DNA from 3 places in the Clostridium sp. JS66 genome. Region 2 is predicted to be linked to each of the others. Evidence: a T-box and tRNA genes for the amino acid it is inferred to sense, from the RefSeq annotation. Region 2 holds a T-box; the other regions hold tRNA genes.
What was found. The T-box of region 2 lies ahead of Q6H37_RS26435 (valine--tRNA ligase). A T-box ahead of a tRNA ligase gene usually reads a tRNA of that ligase, here a tRNA-Val.

Region 1 (6,700 bases), 580 kb from region 2:
CACAAAGGATATGCTTCAAGATATAGAAAAACTCCTTGGAAGACCTCTATCCTCAAAGGAAATGACCATGTACATAGGATGGCTAAAAGATTTTAATTTTTCTCCTGAAATTATACTTTTACTTATTCAATATTGTGCATCAAAGGGAAAAACAGATTGTAGATATATTGAAAAAATTGCTCTAGCTTGGTTTGATTCAAAAATTAAAAACATAGATGACGCCCAAGCCTTTATAAAAAAGCATGAAGACAAGTGGATTAATATAAGAAAAATATTGAACTACTTAGGGATAAAGGATGCAGAAATTATGAAGCCACAAGAAGATATGTTAAACAAGTGGATTAGCACTTATAAGTTTCCTATTGATGTTATATATAAAGCCTGTGAAATATGCTTTCAGCGTATAAATAAGACAGACTTTAAATATATTGATGGTATACTTACAAGTTGGAACAAAGATAATATTAAAACTGTAGATGATGTAAACAAAAAAAACACTAAAAGAATTTACCATAAAAATAATCCAACTTATAAAAATAATTCTTCTAATAGTACATTTAATAATTTCGAACAAAGGAACTATGATTTTGAGGATTTAGAAAAAAAACTGCTAGGATGGGATAAATAATGGTTAAAGGATATCAAAGCAACATAATTAAGGTATATGAAAATATACGTAAATTTGAAGAAAAATCTCTCAATAAAAGAAGAGAAGAAATTCAAAATAAAATTCCTCAAATTATAGATATAGAGCGTGAAATAGGAAAACTATGTGTTAGGCTTTCAATAACTATACTTAACAATTCAGAAAATAAAGAGAATGAATTAAAGCAATTAAAAGAAAAAATTACTGATCTTAGGATAAAAAAATCTGAAATGTTAGTAAGTAATAACTATCCTTTAGACTACTTAGACATGCATTACATGTGCAATAAATGTAAGGATACTGGATTTATTGGAACTGAAAAATGCAGCTGCTATAAGCACAAACTTGTAGAACTGTACTATGAAAACTCTGAATTAAAAACTATACTTGAAAAAAATAATTTTAGCAATTTTAATTTTGAACTTTATTCACCTCATAAAAGTGATGATGTACGTAAAAGCCCTAGAAAAAACCTTGAAGATATAGTTTCAAAATCCTGGAGTTTCATAGAAAGCTTTTCTTCTGCCAATGAAAATTTGCTGTTTTTGGGTAACTCGGGCACTGGAAAGAGTTTCTTATCCTATTGTATTGCTAAAGAACTTTTAGATAGAGGCCATTTAGTAGTATATAGAACTGCTGAAACATTAATTCATGACTTAAAGCAGATTAGGTTTAACAATTCTGATGAACTTGAAGATTTGCTTATAAATTGTGATCTTCTTATAATTGATGATTTAGGTTCTGAACAAATTACTGATTTTTCTAAAACAGAGTTATTTAATCTTCTAAATATAAAATTGCTTAAAAATCGCAAAATGCTAATTTCCACAAACTGTGGTTTAGAAGAACTATTAAAAAATTATTCAGAAAGAATTTCGTCAAGACTTTTAGGAGAATTCACACTATGCAAATTTTATGGTGATGATATAAGAATAGGTCAAAATATTAAAAATAGAAAATATTAATTTTAAAATATCTTTTGCTTTAATGGCAAAAGATATTTTTTATTATTGCTTTAATATATTAAAGTTATTATAACAAAAAAAACATTGAATATCATACGACATTCAATGTTTTGGTGCTGGCAGAAGGCTTCGAACCCTCGACCTACTGATTACAAGTCAGTTGCTCTACCAACTGAGCTATGCCAGCAAACTATATGGCGACCTAGAAGGGACTCGAACCCTCGACCTTCGGCGTGACAGGCCGACACTCTAACCAACTGAGCCACTAGGCCATATATGGTGGGCACAACAGGGCTCGAACCTGTGACCCTCTGCTTGTAAGGCAGATGCTCTCCCAGCTGAGCTATGCGCCCATATATGGTGACCCCTACGGGATTCGAACCCATGTTACCACCGTGAAAGGGTGGTGTCTTAACCGCTTGACCAAGGGGCCTTATTAAATTTTTTGGTGCTGGCAGAAGGCTTCGAACCCTCGACCTACTGATTACAAGTCAGTTGCTCTACCAACTGAGCTATGCCAGCGAATATATGGCGACCTAGAAGGGACTCGAACCCTCGACCTTCGGCGTGACAGGCCGACACTCTAACCAACTGAGCCACTAGGCCATATATGGTGGGCACAACAGGGCTCGAACCTGTGACCCTCTGCTTGTAAGGCAGATGCTCTCCCAGCTGAGCTATGCGCCCATATATGGTGACCCCTAGGAGACTCGAACTCCTGTTACCACCGTGAAAGGGTGGTGTCTTAACCGCTTGACCAAGGGGCCTTATTCATATTTTTATCAGTCATTCGCTATTACTTAGCGACCCGACATAGACTATAATACAAGATTTTCACGAAAGTGTCAACATATTTTTTAAAACTTTTTTTATTTTTTTTATATTTTTGTTAAAATCCCTTATATATCAACACTTTAAGTCATTTTAATTTTTTAATACTAATAATCTTTTGAACCAATATGTCCTATATGCTCCATAATTATAAGTGCAGTATCTTCTATTGCTCTCTTTGTAACATCTATTATTTTACAATTAAATCTACTCATAAGTTTATCTGCAAATTCTAATTCTTGAAGCACTCTTTCTGCATTAGCATACTGTATTTCCCTTGAAGCTGAAGAAAACTTATCTAATCTATGTTTTCGAATTTCAATAAGCTGCATAGGATCTATAGTAAGACCTATTATTTTCCTTCTATCTACTTCGAATAATTCTTCTGGTATAGGTACTTCTGGCATCAATGGAACATTTAAAGCCTTTATTCCTTTATTAGCTAAATACATACATAAAGGAGTTTTTGAAGTTCTAGAAAGCCCTATTAAAATTACATCAGCATGTTTTATACCTGCATTATCTTTACTATCGTCATATTGCATGGCAAATTCCATAGCCCTTATTTTTTTATAATACTCAGAATCCATTTCCCAAATAGCTCCAGGTCTATAATTAGGTATTTTGTTTAATATCATTGATGCCATACTTATACAAGGGCCCAATACATTGGTTATATGTATACCTTCTTCTATACACCTTTGTACAAGAAACTCCCTAACATCTACTAAAACTATAGTAGATATTATCATAATATTTTTTTTGTCTTCTAAATTATTTATAAACTCATTTACATGCTCAAAGCTTTTTATATAAGGTACCCTTTTAACCTTTACATCTTCAGAAAATAAACTTGAAGTTGCTTTTGCAACTTGCTCAGCTGTCTCTCCTATAGAATCAGACACCGCATATATTGTCAACATAAATTAATTTTCCCCCTTTTAACACTTATAAATTTCCAAGTTCCACAAGTGCACATCCCTCTATAGCTATAATACCTTTATTTTTACATAAACTCAATATGTCAGTACTACCAGCTCCAGGTTGTATTAATATTTTTTTAATATTTAAACTTTCTGCATCTTGTACTATTCTTAATCCAGCTACAGGATTTATACATAAATCTATTACATCTATGTCAAAAGGTACTTCGCCAAGAGACTTGTAAACCTTACCTGTAGTATCCCTAGGATTAACACCTTCCACATTAAACCCCGCATTCTTTAATTGATTCAATATTTTAAAGGCATACTTCTCCTCCTTTAACACATCACCTACTACCACCCAATTTTTATAATTTAATAATTCATGAGCTATCATAATTTTTTTCTCCTTTCATCAATTTATAATAATATTATATACAAAATAATCTTAAATATAAAAAATTCTATTTTAAAATATTATATTTAAGGTAAAATAGTATATAGTATCTTTTAAGGGGAGTTGTTAAAATTGTTTCATGAAATACTAGTAATTGGCGGTGGGGCTTCTGGGATTATGGCTTCTATTGCCTTAAAAGACATGGGAAAAGACATAGGACTAATAGAAGGTTCTAATAGAATAGGTTCTAAAATATTAACTACGGGAAATGGCAGATGTAATATAGCTAACAAAAACATTAATTATTCAAGGTACCATAGTAAAAATCCGGAATTTTACAACCATGTTTTAAATAAATTCACAGTAGATGATACCATAAATTTCTTTTACTCCTTAGGTCTTCCACTTACTGAATTAGATGATGGTAAACTTTATCCATTGTCTCTTCAAGCATCTTCAGTTCTTGATATATTGCGAATGGCATTAGACGATCGTAGTGTTCCTATTTATCTAAATCAAAAAGTAAATACCATAAAAAAGTTGTCCTCAGGTTTTAAAGTACTTTTACAATCTGGTGACACTTATGAATGTAAAAAACTTATTTTATGTTGTGGTGGAAAATCTGCCCCTAATACGGGTTCTGATGGCTCTGGCTTTGAATTAGCCCAAAGATTGCACCATAACATAATTACTCCTGTTCCATCGCTTGTACAGCTTAAATTAAAGTATAATCACCTAAAAGCTTTATCAGGAGTAAAATTTAATAGTTTTGCGGAAATATATGTAGATGACGCTCCTAAGAGAAAAGAATTTGGAGAAATATTATTTACCGACTACGGAATATCTGGTCCCCCTATTCTTCAAATAAGTGGTATTGCTTCACGTGCACTAGCTAAAGGGAAAGAAGTAAGGCTTACTATAGATATGATGCCAAACTTGAATAAAGAAGCCTTAATAGAATTTTTAGAAAACCATTGGGCATTATTTAGCTACAGAAGTATATTAGATTCGTTTATAGGCCTAATAAACAAAAAAATTATTCCTACTCTTTTGAAAGAAGCATCCATAACTAATATACATAAACCTTGCTGCGAACTTACATGGAAAGAGAAAGACAAAATATTTTTTCTTCTGAAAAATTGGGACTTTGTGGTATATGATACCAATTCATTTAAAAACTCTCAGGTAACCTCTGGAGGCATAAATACAGAAGAAGTAAATTCAAAAACTTTAGAATCTAAAATAGTTAGCAACTTATTTTTTGCTGGTGAAATACTAGATGTTGATGGAGATTGTGGCGGTTTTAATCTTCAATGGTGTTGGAGTTCAGGTTTTATAGCTGCTAAAAGTGCTGCTGAGTAAAAAATCAGCAGCTTATTTTTCATTTTCCCAAAGTGTTTCTATTAAAGCTAATTCCTTATCTTCTTCATCTACTATTCTATGCAAGCATACAAAACCTTCTTCTTTTTTATCTATTTGGGTTAATACTTTTATCATATCACCATAAGTTGTTTCTTTTTCATAAGCTATGATTACATCCACAATGTAACAGTTAGTAACTATATCTAAAGGTACTGTTTCAACTGCCCAATCTACATACTTTACATTGTTTACATGCCTATTTGTATCTATATCACTATATCTTACACTAAATATTTTTTCGTTATCTACCCTTTCTTGTTTTCGAATTTTCTTTACAGTTAAAGGTTTATTATCCTCTTTAGTAAGTCCAAAAGCCTCATACATATCCTCTGTTACTGTCATAGCCTTTCTTCTTTCTGTATTTATTAAAAACCATATAGAATTAGCATCAGCTATAACATTTCCCCTTGAATCAAATACTTGAAAACTTCTATAGGCATAAAACTTTCTAAAAGATTCAGGAATAGTTTTAACTTTTACTTTTTCCCTGTATAAAGGATACCTATAAATATGTATATTCCATTTATACAGTACCCAAGCAACCTTTTTACTCTTCATGTAATCTAAACCTATACCAATATCTTCAGATTGCATAGTACAAACATCTTCTAAATAGTTCATAAGACTTGTTAATAATAATTTCTTATTACAATCTATTTCGTAATATTGAATTTCATATTGTTTTTCTGTCTCTACTTTTTTCATTTCACATTCCTCCTTTGAGTTGCAACATGGAATAGTCAATCCTACCAGCTTCTCCTAGTAACCTACTTATTAAAGATCATTTACCATTTAACCTTTCTTTACAATAAGCTGCATTTTAATCTAATAACATTATATCGTAAATTATAAAAAAACCCTATGCAAAGCATAAGGTTTTTCATAATGTTCATTATTTACTTAATTTTTACTAATTATATATCTGTTACATTTATAGTCTGATCTCTTCTTGGTCCTACTGAAACTATAGATATTTTTGTTCCTGTAAATTCCTCTATTTTTTTGAGGTATTTTTTTGCATTTTCAGGAATCTCATTGTAACTTCTTGCATTTTCTATACCTTTATCCCAACCATCAAATTCCTCATATACAGGTTCACATCTAGCTAAATCCTCTAAACTTGCTGGGAAATAATCTATAACTTTTCCATCAAGCTTGTAGCCTACACACATTTTAACTTTTTCAAGGCCAGCTATAGTGTCTATTTTAGTTACAGCAAAGCTTGTAAGACCTGAAACTCTAGCACTAGTTTTAAGTATTACAAGATCAAGCCATCCACATCTTCTAGCTCTTCCTGTAGTTACACCATATTCATGACCGTTCTCTCTTATCCAATCTCCAGTTTCATCAAATAACTCTGTTGGAAATGGACCTTTACCAACTCTTGTTGTATAAGCTTTAGCTATACCTACTGCACTATTTATTAAAGTAGGTCCAATACCAGCTCCAATACATACTCCTCCAGCAATTGTATTTGATGATGTAACATATGGATATGTTCCATAGTCTATATCAA
Region 2 (6,700 bases):
AAACAAATAGCTGGTATGATGATTTCTGCAGCTTTTGTTGCATTTCTAACAGGAATAACAGAGCCAATTGAGTTTTCTTTTATATTTGTAGCACCAATATTATTTGTATTCCATGTACTTGCAGCGTTTTCATCCGGAATTGTTACTAGCTTATTACACATTAGATTGGGATATACATTTTCAGCATCATTTATTGATTATTTGCTAGGATTTAAATTTGCTGGGCATCCATTGCTTATTTGGCCAATAGGTATAGCATATTTTGCTATATATTTCTTTGTATTTTATTTTACAATTAAGGAAATGGATATAAAGACACCAGGTAGAGAGGATGAAGACAGTTTAGAAGTAGTATACATAAATGCTAAAGGTAGTGAAAAAGCAGCTAAAATTTTAGAAGCTGTTGGTGGAAAAGATAACATTAAATCTTTAGATGCATGTATTACAAGATTAAGATTTATTTTAAAAGATGTTTCAAGGGTTGATAAGGATACATTAAATGCACTTGGAGCAGCTGGTGTATTGATGATTGGAAATAGTGCTCAAGCTATTTTTGGTACAGAAGCAGAAAGAATTAAAGATGATATAAAAGCTATTATTAGAAGCGGAGGAGTTGTAAAGAATTCAGATTACGATGAAATTTCACCAAACAATGAAGCTGCATTGGATGGAAATAAAAAAGCTGCAATTAGATCATGTACACTATTTAATCCTGTAGATGGAGAAATAGTTGAATTAGAAAAGGTGCCTGATGATGTCTTTTCAGATAAAATGTTAGGTGATGGATTTGCTGTTATACCAAAAGGAAATAAAATATATTCTCCTGTAGATGGTAAAATAAAGGTATTATTTCCTACTAAACATGCAGTTGCAATTGTGACAGATGATGGACTAGAAGTATTGGTACATGTAGGTATTGATACTGTAAAATTGAATGGTGAAGGATTTATAGCACATATTAAAAAGGAAGATAAAGTTAAAAAGGGAGATTTACTTTTGACTTTTGATTCCAAGGTAATTAAAAAGAAAGCTAAAAGTATAATTACACCAGTAATTATCACTAATATGAATTCGGTAGAAAGTATTAGTATAGATTTAGGAAAAAAGAAACACGGTGAAAGTACGGCTGTTATAACTACAAAATAAATAGATATTTTACAGCTACTTAGTATGCTTTATTTAAAAAAACTTCAATCTATTTTTTATATATTTTATTTAGAATAAAAGCTTCTTATTGAGGAAAATATAACATTGTAAATAAGGAGGGTTTAATTATGAGTGTAAAAAATAGACATAAAGCAGGTAATAGAGAGAATAAGAAAAATGATGTGAATAGGCCAAGTGGAGATAAAAAAAATACTAAAAATCCACCAGATTATGAAAATTTTAAAGGAGAGCCTATATAAACTTTTAAAAACATACTTGACAGTTTAATAATTAAGGTTATAATAATATTTAAGTTAATATAGTTTTATTGGCTGTGAAGAAGAGGAGTAAAGGTAAGGAATATATTAAGAGAGGAAAGTTTATTGGCTGAAAGACTTTCTATATGGATTACTTTGAAGGTAGCTTCTGAGCTTCTTTATTGAAATTAAGTAGATAAAGACGGTTTTCTTAACCGTTAGTTGTATTAAGAGCCTGTAATTTTGCAGGAAAAAAGGTGGTAACGCGAGGTTTTTCGTCCTTTTAAGGACGGAAAGCCTTTTTTATTTTCCTGAAAATTAATAGTTAAGAAAAATTTCATTTAATATTAGATTTTAACTAACTTGTTTATGAAGGTAAAAATATGCTGCTGTCAAAAATGGCAAATATGCAGATGAATATATAATGGCAAGATGCAAAAATATATAAGGAAACTTAAGGAGGAAATTTTATGTCAAAAAATAAGGAAATGGCAACCACTTATAATCCAAAAGAATTTGAGGGCAAACTTTATAAGAATTGGGAAGAAAAAGGATACTTTACTCCAAAGGTGGATGAAAATAAAAAACCATATACTATAGTATTACCACCACCAAATATAACAGGAAAGCTTCATTTAGGTCATGCACTAGACGATACTATCCAGGATATAATTATAAGAACAAAGAGAATGCAGGGATATAGTACTTTATGGCTTCCAGGACAAGATCATGCAAGTATAGCAACAGAAGTTAAAGTAGAAAATGAACTTTTAAAGCAAGGTCTTAAGAAAAAAGAAATGGGTAGAGAAGCATTTCTAGAAAAAGTTTGGGATTGGGCAAATGAATATAGAGAAAGAATAAGAAATCAAGTAAAACAGCTGGGATCATCTGTAGACTCCACAAGAGAATGTTTTACTATGGAAGAAAAGGCTAATAAAGCTGTTAGAACTTTCTTTGTTAAGTTATATAATGAAGGACTAATCTATCAAGGAAACAGAATAATAAATTGGTGTCCTAAATGTCAAACTGCTATATCTGATGCAGAAATTGAATATAGTGAACAAGAAGGACACTTTTGGCATATTAAGTATCCAGTAGTAGGTAGTGATGAATATTTAGAGATAGCTACTACAAGACCAGAAACAATGCTTGGGGATACAGCTGTTGCAGTTAATCCTAAGGATGAAAGATATACTCATTTAGTAGGAAAAACATTAATGCTTCCATTAGTTAATAAAGAAATTCCTATAATAGCAGATGATTATGTTGATATGGAATTTGGAACTGGTGCAGTTAAAATTACTCCAGCTCATGATCCTAATGACTATGCAGTTGGTAAGAGACACAATCTTCCAGAGATAATTGTTATGCATGAAGATGGAAGAATTAATTTCCCAGGAAGTAAATATGATGGCCTTGACAGATATGAAGCTAGAAAAGTTATAGTTGAAGATTTAAAAAATCAAGGTTTCTTAGTTAAAATTAAAGATCATGCTCATAATGTAGGATGCCATGATAGATGCGGCAGTACTATTGAACCTATGATTTCAAAGCAGTGGTTTGTAAAGATGGAATCTTTAGCAAAACCAGCTTTAGATGTTGTTAGAACTAAAAAAGTTAAATTTATACCTGAAAGATTTGAAAAGACATATTTTAACTGGATGGAAAATATTCAAGATTGGTGTATTTCAAGACAATTATGGTGGGGACATAGAATTCCTGTTTGGTATTGCAAAGATTGCGGTGAAGTTATTGTAAGTGTAGACGAACCAACAAAATGTACTAAATGCGGATCAAGCAATTTAGAACAAGATAAAGATGTACTTGATACATGGTTCAGTTCAGCTTTATGGCCTTTCTCAACACTTGGATGGCCAGAAAAAACACCAGATTTCAAATACTTTTACCCAAATAGTACATTAGTTACAGGATACGATATAATATTTTTCTGGGTAGCAAGAATGGTATTCTCAGGATTATATTGTGCAGATGATATTCCGTTTGAAAATGTATTAATTCATGGAATAGTAAGGGATTCTGAAGGAAGAAAGATGTCTAAATCCTTAGGGAATGGTGTAGACCCATTAGATGTAATAGATCAATATGGAGCAGATGCTTTAAGATTCACTCTTATTACAGGAAATGCTCCAGGAAATGATATAAGATATTATCCTGAAAGGGTAGAATCTTCTAGAAATTTTGCAAACAAGATATGGAATGCATCAAGATTTGTACTTATGAATTTAGATGAAGAAATCATGAATAAGTACAAAGATTGCAAGAATTATAGCTCTGCAGATAAATGGATTTTATCTAGAATGAATACTTTAATAAAAGAAGTAACAGACAATATAGAAAAATTTGAATTAGGTATAGCAGCACAAAAGGTTTATGATTTTATTTGGGGTGAATTCTGTGATTGGTATATAGAACTTGTTAAGCCTGTTATGTATGGAGATGATGAGGAAGCTAAGGGGATTGCCTTTAATGTTTTAAATAATGTATTATCTACAAGTTTACAATTGTTACACCCAATAATGCCATTTATAACAGAAGAAATATATACTCACCTTTATACTGATTATGAGTCGATAGTTATATCAAAATGGCCTGAGTATAATGAAGCGCTTAATGATGAGAAAGCAGAAAAAGATATGGAATATATCATCGAAGCTATTAAATCATTGAGAAATGTGAGAACAGAGATGAATGTACCACCATCAAGAAAAGCTAAGGTAATGGCTTATATAACAGAAAGTGCTGCATTAGAAGCATTTAAAAACGGTGAGGATTACTTCAAGAAACTTGCTTCAGCAAGTGCAGTAGAATTTTTAAATACTAAAGAAGAAGCTCCAGAAAATGTAGTTTCAGTAGTTACAAGAGGAGCGGAAATGTTTATGCCTTTACTTGATCTAGTAGATCTTGAAAAAGAACTTGAAAGATTAAATAAGGAAAAAGAAAAGTTAGAAAAGGAAATAGATAGAGTAGAAAAGAAACTTGCTAATGAAAAATTTGTGTCAAAAGCACCTGAAGCAGTAGTTAATGAAGAAAAAGCTAAAGGTGAAAAATATAAAGAAATGCTTCAATCAGTATTAGAAAGACTACAAAGTTTAAAATAGTTGAAAAGAATATAATTATTTTGTGCAACTGCTGGCGATACATATTGTCAGCAGTTTTTTATTGCAATTGATTAAATATTAAAAATTTAGTAAAATAAAATGGAATTCAATACAGGTTTCAAAAAGAAATAACTTGGAGATACTAGTTATTTTGTAAAATTAAAATATGGGGATGTGACAGTATGAATTATGAAGATACTATGAAGTATATAACTAACACGGCCAAATTTGGTAGTAACTTAGGCTTAAGTAGAACAGAAAAGATATTAGAGCTTTTGGGAAATCCACATAAGAAAATAAAATATATACACGTAGCTGGTACTAATGGGAAAGGATCTGTTACAGCTATGATTTCAAAGATACTAATAGAATCGGGTTTCAAGGTAGGAATGTATACATCTCCTTATCTTGAAGAGTTCGAGGAAAGAATTCAGATAAATGGAACTAATATATCTAAAGAGGCTTTAAGTAGTGTAGTTACAGAAGTTTCTAAAGCAGTTGATAAAGTTATAGAATTAGGTTATGATCATCCTACTGAATTTGAAATAATTACTTGTGCTATGTTTTATTATTTTTGCAAAGAGAAAGTAGACTTTGGTGTAATTGAGGTAGGATTAGGAGGAAGGTTAGATTCTACAAATGTAGTACAGCCATACAATTCTCAACTTGGTGGTGGGGTATTGGCAAATGTAATTGTGTCTATAAGTAGAGATCATATGAACATATTAGGAGATACTCTAGAGAAAATTGCCTATGAGAAGGCAGGAATAATAAAAAAGGGTGTTTCAGTAATTATGTATCCTCAAGAAAAGTCTGTAGAAGAGGTAATAGAAGGAGTATGTAAAGAAAGAGGATCAAATTTACTAAAAGTTCCTTTTAATTGTGTAGAATATGTTGAAAGTGAAAAAGTAAGCAGTAACAGTAATAAGTATGTACAAAATTTAAGAGTAAAGACTTCTAGCAATATTTATAATATAGAATTATCTCTTTTAGGAAAGCATCAAATGGTAAATTGTGCAACAGCTATTTTTGCTATAGAAGAAATTATAAAACAAGGTTTTAATATAGAATTAAATAACATATTGAATGCACTAAAGAATGTTAAATGGATTGGAAGACTTGAGGTGATGAAAAATAGACCTCTAGTAGTAATAGATGGAGCACACAATATAGATGGCATTACCAAGTTAAAGGAAAATATAGAGAAGTATTTTAGTTATAGAAAAATGATTTTAATTCTTGGTATATTAGCAGATAAAGAAGTAGAAAAGATGGTAAGTACTATAGCACCTATGGCGGAAAAAATTATAGCAGTAACTCCTGATAGTTATAGAGCTGAAAATGCACATGAATTAGAGAAAATAATTAAAAAGTGCAATGCTAATTGTGAATCTAAGGACAATTATGAAGAAGCTTATAAAACTGCATTATCCTATTTAGAAGAAGAAGATATTTTGATAATATCAGGTTCTTTATATATGATAGGCGGAATGAGAAAAATTATTACAAAAATTAATATAGAATAGATCATAGAGTGCAAGGTAACTACATTGCACTCTATTTTTTATGTAAAATTTAAATTTAACGTACAGCTTGTTCCAATGCGGTAGCAAGTTGATCAGGACAAGAAGTATCTTTTCCACCACAAGTAATTCCTTTTAATTTTTTTATAGCATCATTTACATCCATGCCTTCTATAAGACTTGATAACCCTTTTAGATTACCATTACATCCACCTGTAAAGCATACATTACATACTTTGTTGTCAACTATATCAAAGTTTATTTGACTTGAACAAACACCTTTTGTTAAATAATTATACATAAATATCACCACCTTTTTTTAAAGCAATAAAGATATTATATATAATATTAAAAAATTACTCAATATAATGAGTAAAAAAATATGTCCATTTTCGTTAATATTCATATTATATTTGTGAGGGGGGATAAACTTGAATTATCTATATGTGTGTAATACTTCTTCTGATTTTATTTCTAAAGTAAATTTAAATGAATTTAAAGAAGAAAATAGAATATTTTTAAAGCGTTATAGTACGGATGATAGAATTGGCCCTCATGGTATATGCTTAAGTGATAAAAGAATTGTAGTAGCCAATAATTACAGCAATACTATGTCTATTGTAAACTTAGAAGAAGGTATAGAAGAAAGTACTCA
Region 3 (6,700 bases), 830 kb from region 2:
GAGAAAGAACATCAGAGGACTTAAAAATAAATATAGGTTCTGCATTTAAGAGAGAAGAAAAAATGATTATGGAAATAAGAGGACGAGACTTAATTACAGGTCTTCCCAAAAATATAACTGTATCCTCAGATGAAATGAGGGAAGCATTGAAGGAGGCAGTAAATTCTATAGCAGAAACAACTCATGCAGTGCTTGAAAGGACACCACCTGAACTAGCAGCAGATATAGCAAATAAAGGTATAATTATGACTGGTGGAGGAGCATTACTTAGTGGTCTTAGTGATTTAATACAAGAGGTAACCAAGGTTCCGGTATGTGTAGCAGAAGATGCTGTGTCTTGTGTAGCGTTGGGAACAGGAAAGGTGTTAGAGTATTTAGATAAAATGGAAGTTACTTTTACTGGTGACGATATAACATTAATAGATTAAAGTGAAAAGTAAAACCCCACAAAGTTCGGGGTTTTACTTTTATTTTAGAGGACAGAGGACAGTGAAGAATGATTTTTTCCGCTGCGCTGCGAAAAATCTTTAATTAAATTTTCAACTGCGAAGGTTGATGGATTTATATTAATAAGTATTAGTATACATAATTATAATGTAAGTTTTGTATTATCATACATATAATAGGTGTGTATAAGAGAGTGAGTTATAACTTTAGCCATGTTCAATACTAAATTTAATCGTATATTATTACTAGTGAATATTTCATCATTATCATTAGAATCTACTATGCCTATCACAGAACATTCACCTACATTAGGTAGGAACTTCCCAACACCTTTTCCAGGGTGTACAGGATAATCTCTTGCTTGAATTTCTCCTATGCTAGATTCATCTCCAAGACAGGCGTCTATACCTATTATATTACTATATGGATATAGAACTTTTATTTCTTTTAATTTCTTATCAATGTTTAGTGCATGTATTGGTTCTGCAATAGTTCCGTGTACAGGCAATGGAAAACCTTTAGTTTTTAATAGCGTACCTACTAATGGACCAAGGCAATCCCCTATACATCTATCAGTTCCAATGCATACTACAATGGTATTTTTATTAATATAGTCCTTTAAGAAACATGCAATCTTATAATATGATAATGGATCTTTATAATTGGATTTTACCCTATTCAAAAACTCACCTCCTACATCAATAATTAATTTATATGAAAACAATTTTGAAAATATTAATATATGCAGAATAAAAAAAAGCTTTATGGGTATACTAAGAGAAAAGTGTTTGCATAATACAAGGAGGCTAATGATATGAGTAAAAAGATTCTATCATTCATTGTAATTTTATGTACAACTATTTGTGTTGGTATAATGATTTATTCAAGCAAAGTAAACATTAATGAAAATTCAGTAAAGGGAAAAGTAGAAGTAATAAATGAAGATAGAAAAAGCAATAATGAAAATAGCAAAAAACAGAACATTAAAAGTGAAGATAAAAGTAATTTAAATGAGGAAGCTAGTAAAAAATCAATAGAGATAACAGATAGTTATAAAAAAAATAAAATGGAGGCTATAGAAGATAAAATAAATCAAGATAAAAATGAAGTTTTTTCGAAGGATAATAGTAGCGATAGTAAAGAAAGTCAAATAACTCAATCGAAGTGTAATGATAATAAAAATAATACTAATTCAAATAATGAAAAGGATGTATCTGTATTTAAAGTTTCAAAATCAAAAATAAAAGACGATTTAACTATTGCCGATAAGGAAAAACTTTTATCTATAGGAAGTAAACTATCCGCTGTTGATTATGAAAAAATAAACGAATACTTAAAAAATGGCAATGAAGAGGATATAAAAAATACTATTAAGTTGCTTAAAGAAAGATTATCTGATAAAGATTATAAGAAAGTGCAGCAGGTAGCAGAAAAGTTTATAAATATGGATTTAGTTGATAAATAATGAGCTTTTTTATAAAAATATATGATAATTAAATAGATTATTAGAAAAATGTTTAGATGCGATTTTAAGAGAAAAACGTAGAAATTTTAAATAATACAAAGAAGAATTGGTTAAATGGAGTATTTTGAATTTGAAAATAGAACTATAACAATGTATACTAATCCATGTTGAAGCCGTTAATGGCGTAAATTTAATAAACATGTGCTGGCATAGCTCAGTTGGTAGAGCAACTGACTTGTAATCAGTAGGTCGAGGGTTCGAAGCCTTCTGCCAGCACCAAATATGGAGGAATTCCCGAGCGGCCAAAGGGGGCAGACTGTAAATCTGTTGTCATCGACTTCGATGGTTCGAATCCATCTTCCTCCACCATATTTAATGGGCGCATAGCTCAGCTGGGAGAGCATCTGCCTTACAAGCAGAGGGTCACAGGTTCGAGCCCTGTTGTGCCCACCATTAAAAATAAATAGTATGTGCTGGCATAGCTCAGTTGGTAGAGCAACTGACTTGTAATCAGTAGGTCGAGGGTTCGAAGCCTTCTGCCAGCACCAAATGCGGAGGAATTCCCGAGCGGCCAAAGGGGGCAGACTGTAAATCTGTTGTCATCGACTTCGATGGTTCGAATCCATCTTCCTCCACCAAATAAAGCACTAGTAAGTGCTTTTATTTTTGTGAATAATAATTTTACTAAGTTTTAAATCATATAAATATTGACACTAAAACTTAGTTGTGTTAACATGATGTAGAATGAATGACAAGTGAATAAAGCTCTTATCAAGAGAGGTGGAGGGAAAAGGGCCCTATGAAACCCGGCAACCAGCAACAGATATTGCTAAGGTGCCAATTCCTGCAGTGATAATCTGCAAGATAAGAGAGTTGTTAAGCTTATTTAACCTCTTCTTATTGGAAGAGGTTTTATTTTTTTATAAAGAGAAGGGAGAGTACTTATGAGAAGATTATTTACGTCAGAATCGGTTACTGAAGGACATCCAGATAAAATGTGTGACCAAATTTCAGATGCTATTCTTGATGCTATATTAGAGCAAGATCCAAATGGAAGGGTAGCTTGTGAAACAGCTACTACTACAGGGATGGTTTTAGTTATGGGAGAAATATCAACTAAATGTTATGTAGATATTCCTAAAATAGTAAGAAAGACTGTAGAGGAAATAGGATATACTAGAGCTAAATTTGGTTTTGATTATGCTACATGTTCTGTAATTACTTCTATAGATGAGCAATCTGCAGATATAGCTATGGGAGTAGATGAAGCATTAGAATCTAAAAGTGGTAAAATGGATAAAATAGAAGCTATAGGTGCAGGTGACCAAGGAATGATGTTTGGTTTTGCTACAAACGAAACAGCTGAATATATGCCTATGCCAATAAGCTTAGCACATAAGCTTTCAAGAAGACTAACTGAAGTTAGAAAAAATGAAACTTTAGGATATTTAAGACCAGATGGAAAAACTCAAGTTACAGTAGAATATGAAGATAACAGACCTGTTAGGATAGATACTATTGTAATATCAACACAGCATGATCCAGAAGCAACACATGATCAAATAGAAAAAGATATGATAGAACAAGTAATAAAACCAATTATTCCATCTGAACTTTTAGATGAAGATACTAAATATTTTATAAATCCAACAGGAAGATTCGTTGTTGGAGGACCTCAGGGAGACTCAGGATTAACAGGAAGAAAGATTATAGTTGATACTTATGGCGGATATGGAAGACATGGCGGCGGAGCTTTCTCAGGAAAAGATCCAACGAAAGTGGATAGATCTGCTGCATATGCTGCAAGATGGGTTGCTAAAAATCTTGTTGCAGCTGGAGTTTCAGATAAGCTTGAAATACAGCTTGCATATGCTATTGGTGTAGCAAAGCCTGTATCTATAACAGTAGATACATTTGGAACAGGAAAGATATCTGAGGATAAAATAGTTGAAATAGTTAATAAGGTTTTTGATTTGAGACCAGCAGCTATTATAAGAGATTTAGATTTAAGAAGACCTATATATAAACAAGTTGCTGCTTATGGACATTTTGGAAGAACTGATATAAATGTACCATGGGAACAATTAAACAAAGTTGAAGAAATAAAAAAATATTTATAAAAGTAAGCCCTTATGCATTAGCATAAGGGCTTTTTAAGATTTAAATTGTTTATGAACTCTGTATATTTACAAAGTTCATATGATATAATTAAAAATAAAACACTAGTAAAAATTAGGAGAGATTTTATGCAGCAAATACAAGGTGTAGTTGAAAATATAGTTTTTCAAAATGAGGAAAATGGATATGCTGTGGCCAAAATTAAAGATAAAAGTGAAAATATAACTATAGTAGGATGTATACCTTTTATTACGGAAGGTCAAAATTTAAAGCTTATAGGTGAATGGGTTCTTCATCCACAATTTGGACAGCAATTTAAAGTTTCTGGATGCGAAGAAATAGTACCCAATTCTATAGTTGGTATAGAAAGATATTTATCATCAGGAATAATATCTGGTATTGGGCCTGTTACAGCTAAAAAAATAGTAGAAAAGTTTGGTGAACAAACTTTAGATATATTGGATAATCACATAGAAAGACTTAAAGAAATAGAAGGTATAGGTGCAAAAAAAATAGCGTTAATAGATGATTCGTATTCTAAGCAAAATGAAATAAGAAATATAATGGTTTTTTTGCAAACTTATGGAGTTACTCCAAATCAATGTGTTAAGATACATAAAAGATTTGGAACAGAATCTATAAAAATTGTAAAAGAAAATCCATATATTTTGACAGAAGAAATATCGGGTATAGGATTTAAAACATCAGATAAGATTGCAAGAAGTCTTGGTATAGATGCGAACTCTCCTTTTAGAATACAAAGTGGAATAAGGTACATTATAAATCAATTTTGTGGCCTTGGAAACACATATATGCCATTAGAAAAGTTACTTAAAGAGGGAATTAGTATATTAGGAGTAACTAAAGAAAAAATTGAAGAGAATATATATGATAGTTCTATAAATGGAAAACTAAAGTTGGAAAAGTTTGAAGATAAATTATGTGTCTTTACAATTCCATACTATTATTGTGAACTTGGAGTTACAAAAAAGATACTTACTTTAGCTGTAAATGATTATGGCGATATGAAGATAAATGTAGATGAAGAAATAGAGAGTTTTGAAAATGATAATTGTATAAAGTTTGCGGATTCACAAAAAGAAGCTATAAGAGGTGCCATAGGGAATGGAGTTGAAATAATAACTGGAGGACCAGGTACAGGAAAAACTACTATTATAAATTGTATAACAGAAATATTTGAAAAACTTAAGCTTAGGGTCTTTATGGCAGCACCAACAGGGAGAGCTGCTAAAAGGATGACAGAAGCTACAGGGCGTGAAGCTAAAACAATTCATAGGCTTTTGGAAATGGGAGTGGGTGATGAAGAAGAACCAGGTATATTATTTTCTAAAGGTGAAAATTCTCCTTTAGAGTGTGATGTTATTATAATAGATGAAGCTTCCATGATAGATATTATGCTTATGAATAACCTTTTGAAGGCAGTTGACATAAGTACAAGAATTATAATTGTAGGAGATGTGGATCAACTTCCATCTGTAGGTCCAGGAAATGTATTGCGAGATTTAATTGAAAGCAGATGTATTAAGGTTGTTAGGCTCAAGGAAATTTTTAGGCAATCAACAGAAAGCATGATAGTAGTTAATGCACATAAAATTAATAATGGGGAAATGCCTTTAATGAATCAAAAAAACAAAGACTTTTACTTTATAAAATGTGAAGATGTAAATAAGATAACAGATACATTAATATCTCTTGTAGATAAAAGGCTGCCTAATTTTAATAAAGAATGGAATAAGATCAATGATATACAGATACTTTCACCTATGAGAAAAGGGATTTTGGGGGTTTCTAACCTAAATAAAAAACTTCAGGATATTTTAAATCCTAAAGCTCAAAATAAAAAAGAAAAAGAATTTAGGGATATTGTATTTAGGGTTGGAGATAAAATAATGCAAACGAAAAACAATTATTCATTGAAATGGACTAGAGTTTCAGGAGAAGGTGAATGTGAAGGAGTAGGCATTTTTAATGGAGATGTTGGATTTATACAGGATATAGATGAAGATAAGGATACTGTAACTATAATATTTGATGATGAGAGAAAAATTATATATGACAATATATATTTGGATGAAGTTGATTTGGCTTATGCGGTAACTATTCACAAGAGTCAGGGAAGTGAATTTCCTGTGGTTATTATACCTATGTATATGGGCGCCCCATTATTAATGAATAGAAATTTATTATATACAGCTATTACTAGAGCAAAACAATTAGTTGTTTTAGTAGGAGAATTAAAAGCTATAAAATTTATGATAGATAATGATAGAAGTTTTGAAAGATATTCATTATTAAAACATAGAATAATGGATATAATGGAGAGTGAAGTAAATGTTGTTGTTTCAGAAGATGAGGTTGAATAATGAAAAAGAAAAGTTAAGCGAAGCTATATTAACTTGGAGTATGGGTAGAGATAAATTCTTAAATGTAAGATCATTGCCTTATAACTCTTCAGAAATATTTATAAAAGTTATACTACATTATGTGTTTAAACACAGGAAAGTAATGTACATTACAAATGAAAACCCAGAAAAAGTTAATATTATAGAAAAGATAAAGAAATATACAGGATTTAGAAATTACGCCTATTTAAGAAACAATGAAGTAGAATCAAGTGCTCTATTGAAAATAAGTAATTTTTATAATGCA

Region 1: it encodes a tRNA-Val, which carries the amino acid that the T-box ahead of Q6H37_RS26435 (valine--tRNA ligase) is inferred to sense. The anticodon was not compared.
Region 3: it encodes a tRNA-Val, which carries the amino acid that the T-box ahead of Q6H37_RS26435 (valine--tRNA ligase) is inferred to sense. The anticodon was not compared.

Annotation. Positions count from the first base shown of each region.
Region 1 covers NZ_CP131467.1:6,277,609-6,284,308, forward strand. The annotation lists gene Q6H37_RS29220 (DnaD domain protein) at 1-628, shown strand, start outside; gene Q6H37_RS29225 (ATP-binding protein) at 628-1,611, shown strand; tRNA gene Q6H37_RS29230 (tRNA-Thr) at 1,723-1,798, opposite strand; tRNA gene Q6H37_RS29235 (tRNA-Asp) at 1,807-1,883, opposite strand; tRNA gene Q6H37_RS29240 (tRNA-Val) at 1,889-1,964, opposite strand; tRNA gene Q6H37_RS29245 (tRNA-Glu) at 1,970-2,044, opposite strand; tRNA gene Q6H37_RS29250 (tRNA-Thr) at 2,058-2,133, opposite strand; tRNA gene Q6H37_RS29255 (tRNA-Asp) at 2,141-2,217, opposite strand; tRNA gene Q6H37_RS29260 (tRNA-Val) at 2,223-2,298, opposite strand; tRNA gene Q6H37_RS29265 (tRNA-Glu) at 2,304-2,378, opposite strand; gene Q6H37_RS29270 (pyruvate, water dikinase regulatory protein) at 2,550-3,365, opposite strand; gene Q6H37_RS29275 (CoA-binding protein) at 3,391-3,762, opposite strand; gene Q6H37_RS29280 (NAD(P)/FAD-dependent oxidoreductase) at 3,895-5,124, shown strand; gene Q6H37_RS29285 (acyl-[acyl-carrier-protein] thioesterase) at 5,137-5,889, opposite strand; gene Q6H37_RS29290 (adenylosuccinate synthase) at 6,099-6,700, opposite strand, start outside.
Region 2 covers NZ_CP131467.1:5,694,275-5,700,974, reverse strand. The annotation lists gene Q6H37_RS26445 (glucose PTS transporter subunit IIA) at 1-1,146, shown strand, start outside; gene Q6H37_RS26440 (hypothetical protein) at 1,275-1,406, shown strand; T-box leader at 1,472-1,689, shown strand; gene Q6H37_RS26435 (valine--tRNA ligase) at 1,874-4,522, shown strand; gene Q6H37_RS26430 (folylpolyglutamate synthase/dihydrofolate synthase family protein) at 4,705-6,048, shown strand; gene Q6H37_RS26425 (TIGR03905 family TSCPD domain-containing protein) at 6,104-6,346, opposite strand; gene Q6H37_RS26420 (YncE family protein) at 6,477-6,700, shown strand, end outside.
Region 3 covers NZ_CP131467.1:215,890-222,589, forward strand. The annotation lists gene Q6H37_RS01050 (rod shape-determining protein) at 1-428, shown strand, start outside; gene yyaC (spore protease YyaC) at 590-1,129, opposite strand; gene Q6H37_RS01060 (hypothetical protein) at 1,262-1,912, shown strand; tRNA gene Q6H37_RS01065 (tRNA-Thr) at 2,116-2,191, shown strand; tRNA gene Q6H37_RS01070 (tRNA-Tyr) at 2,197-2,281, shown strand; tRNA gene Q6H37_RS01075 (tRNA-Val) at 2,290-2,365, shown strand; tRNA gene Q6H37_RS01080 (tRNA-Thr) at 2,385-2,460, shown strand; tRNA gene Q6H37_RS01085 (tRNA-Tyr) at 2,466-2,550, shown strand; SAM riboswitch class I at 2,678-2,783, shown strand; gene metK (methionine adenosyltransferase) at 2,857-4,032, shown strand; gene Q6H37_RS01095 (ATP-dependent RecD-like DNA helicase) at 4,159-6,414, shown strand; gene Q6H37_RS01100 (hypothetical protein) at 6,383-6,700, shown strand, end outside.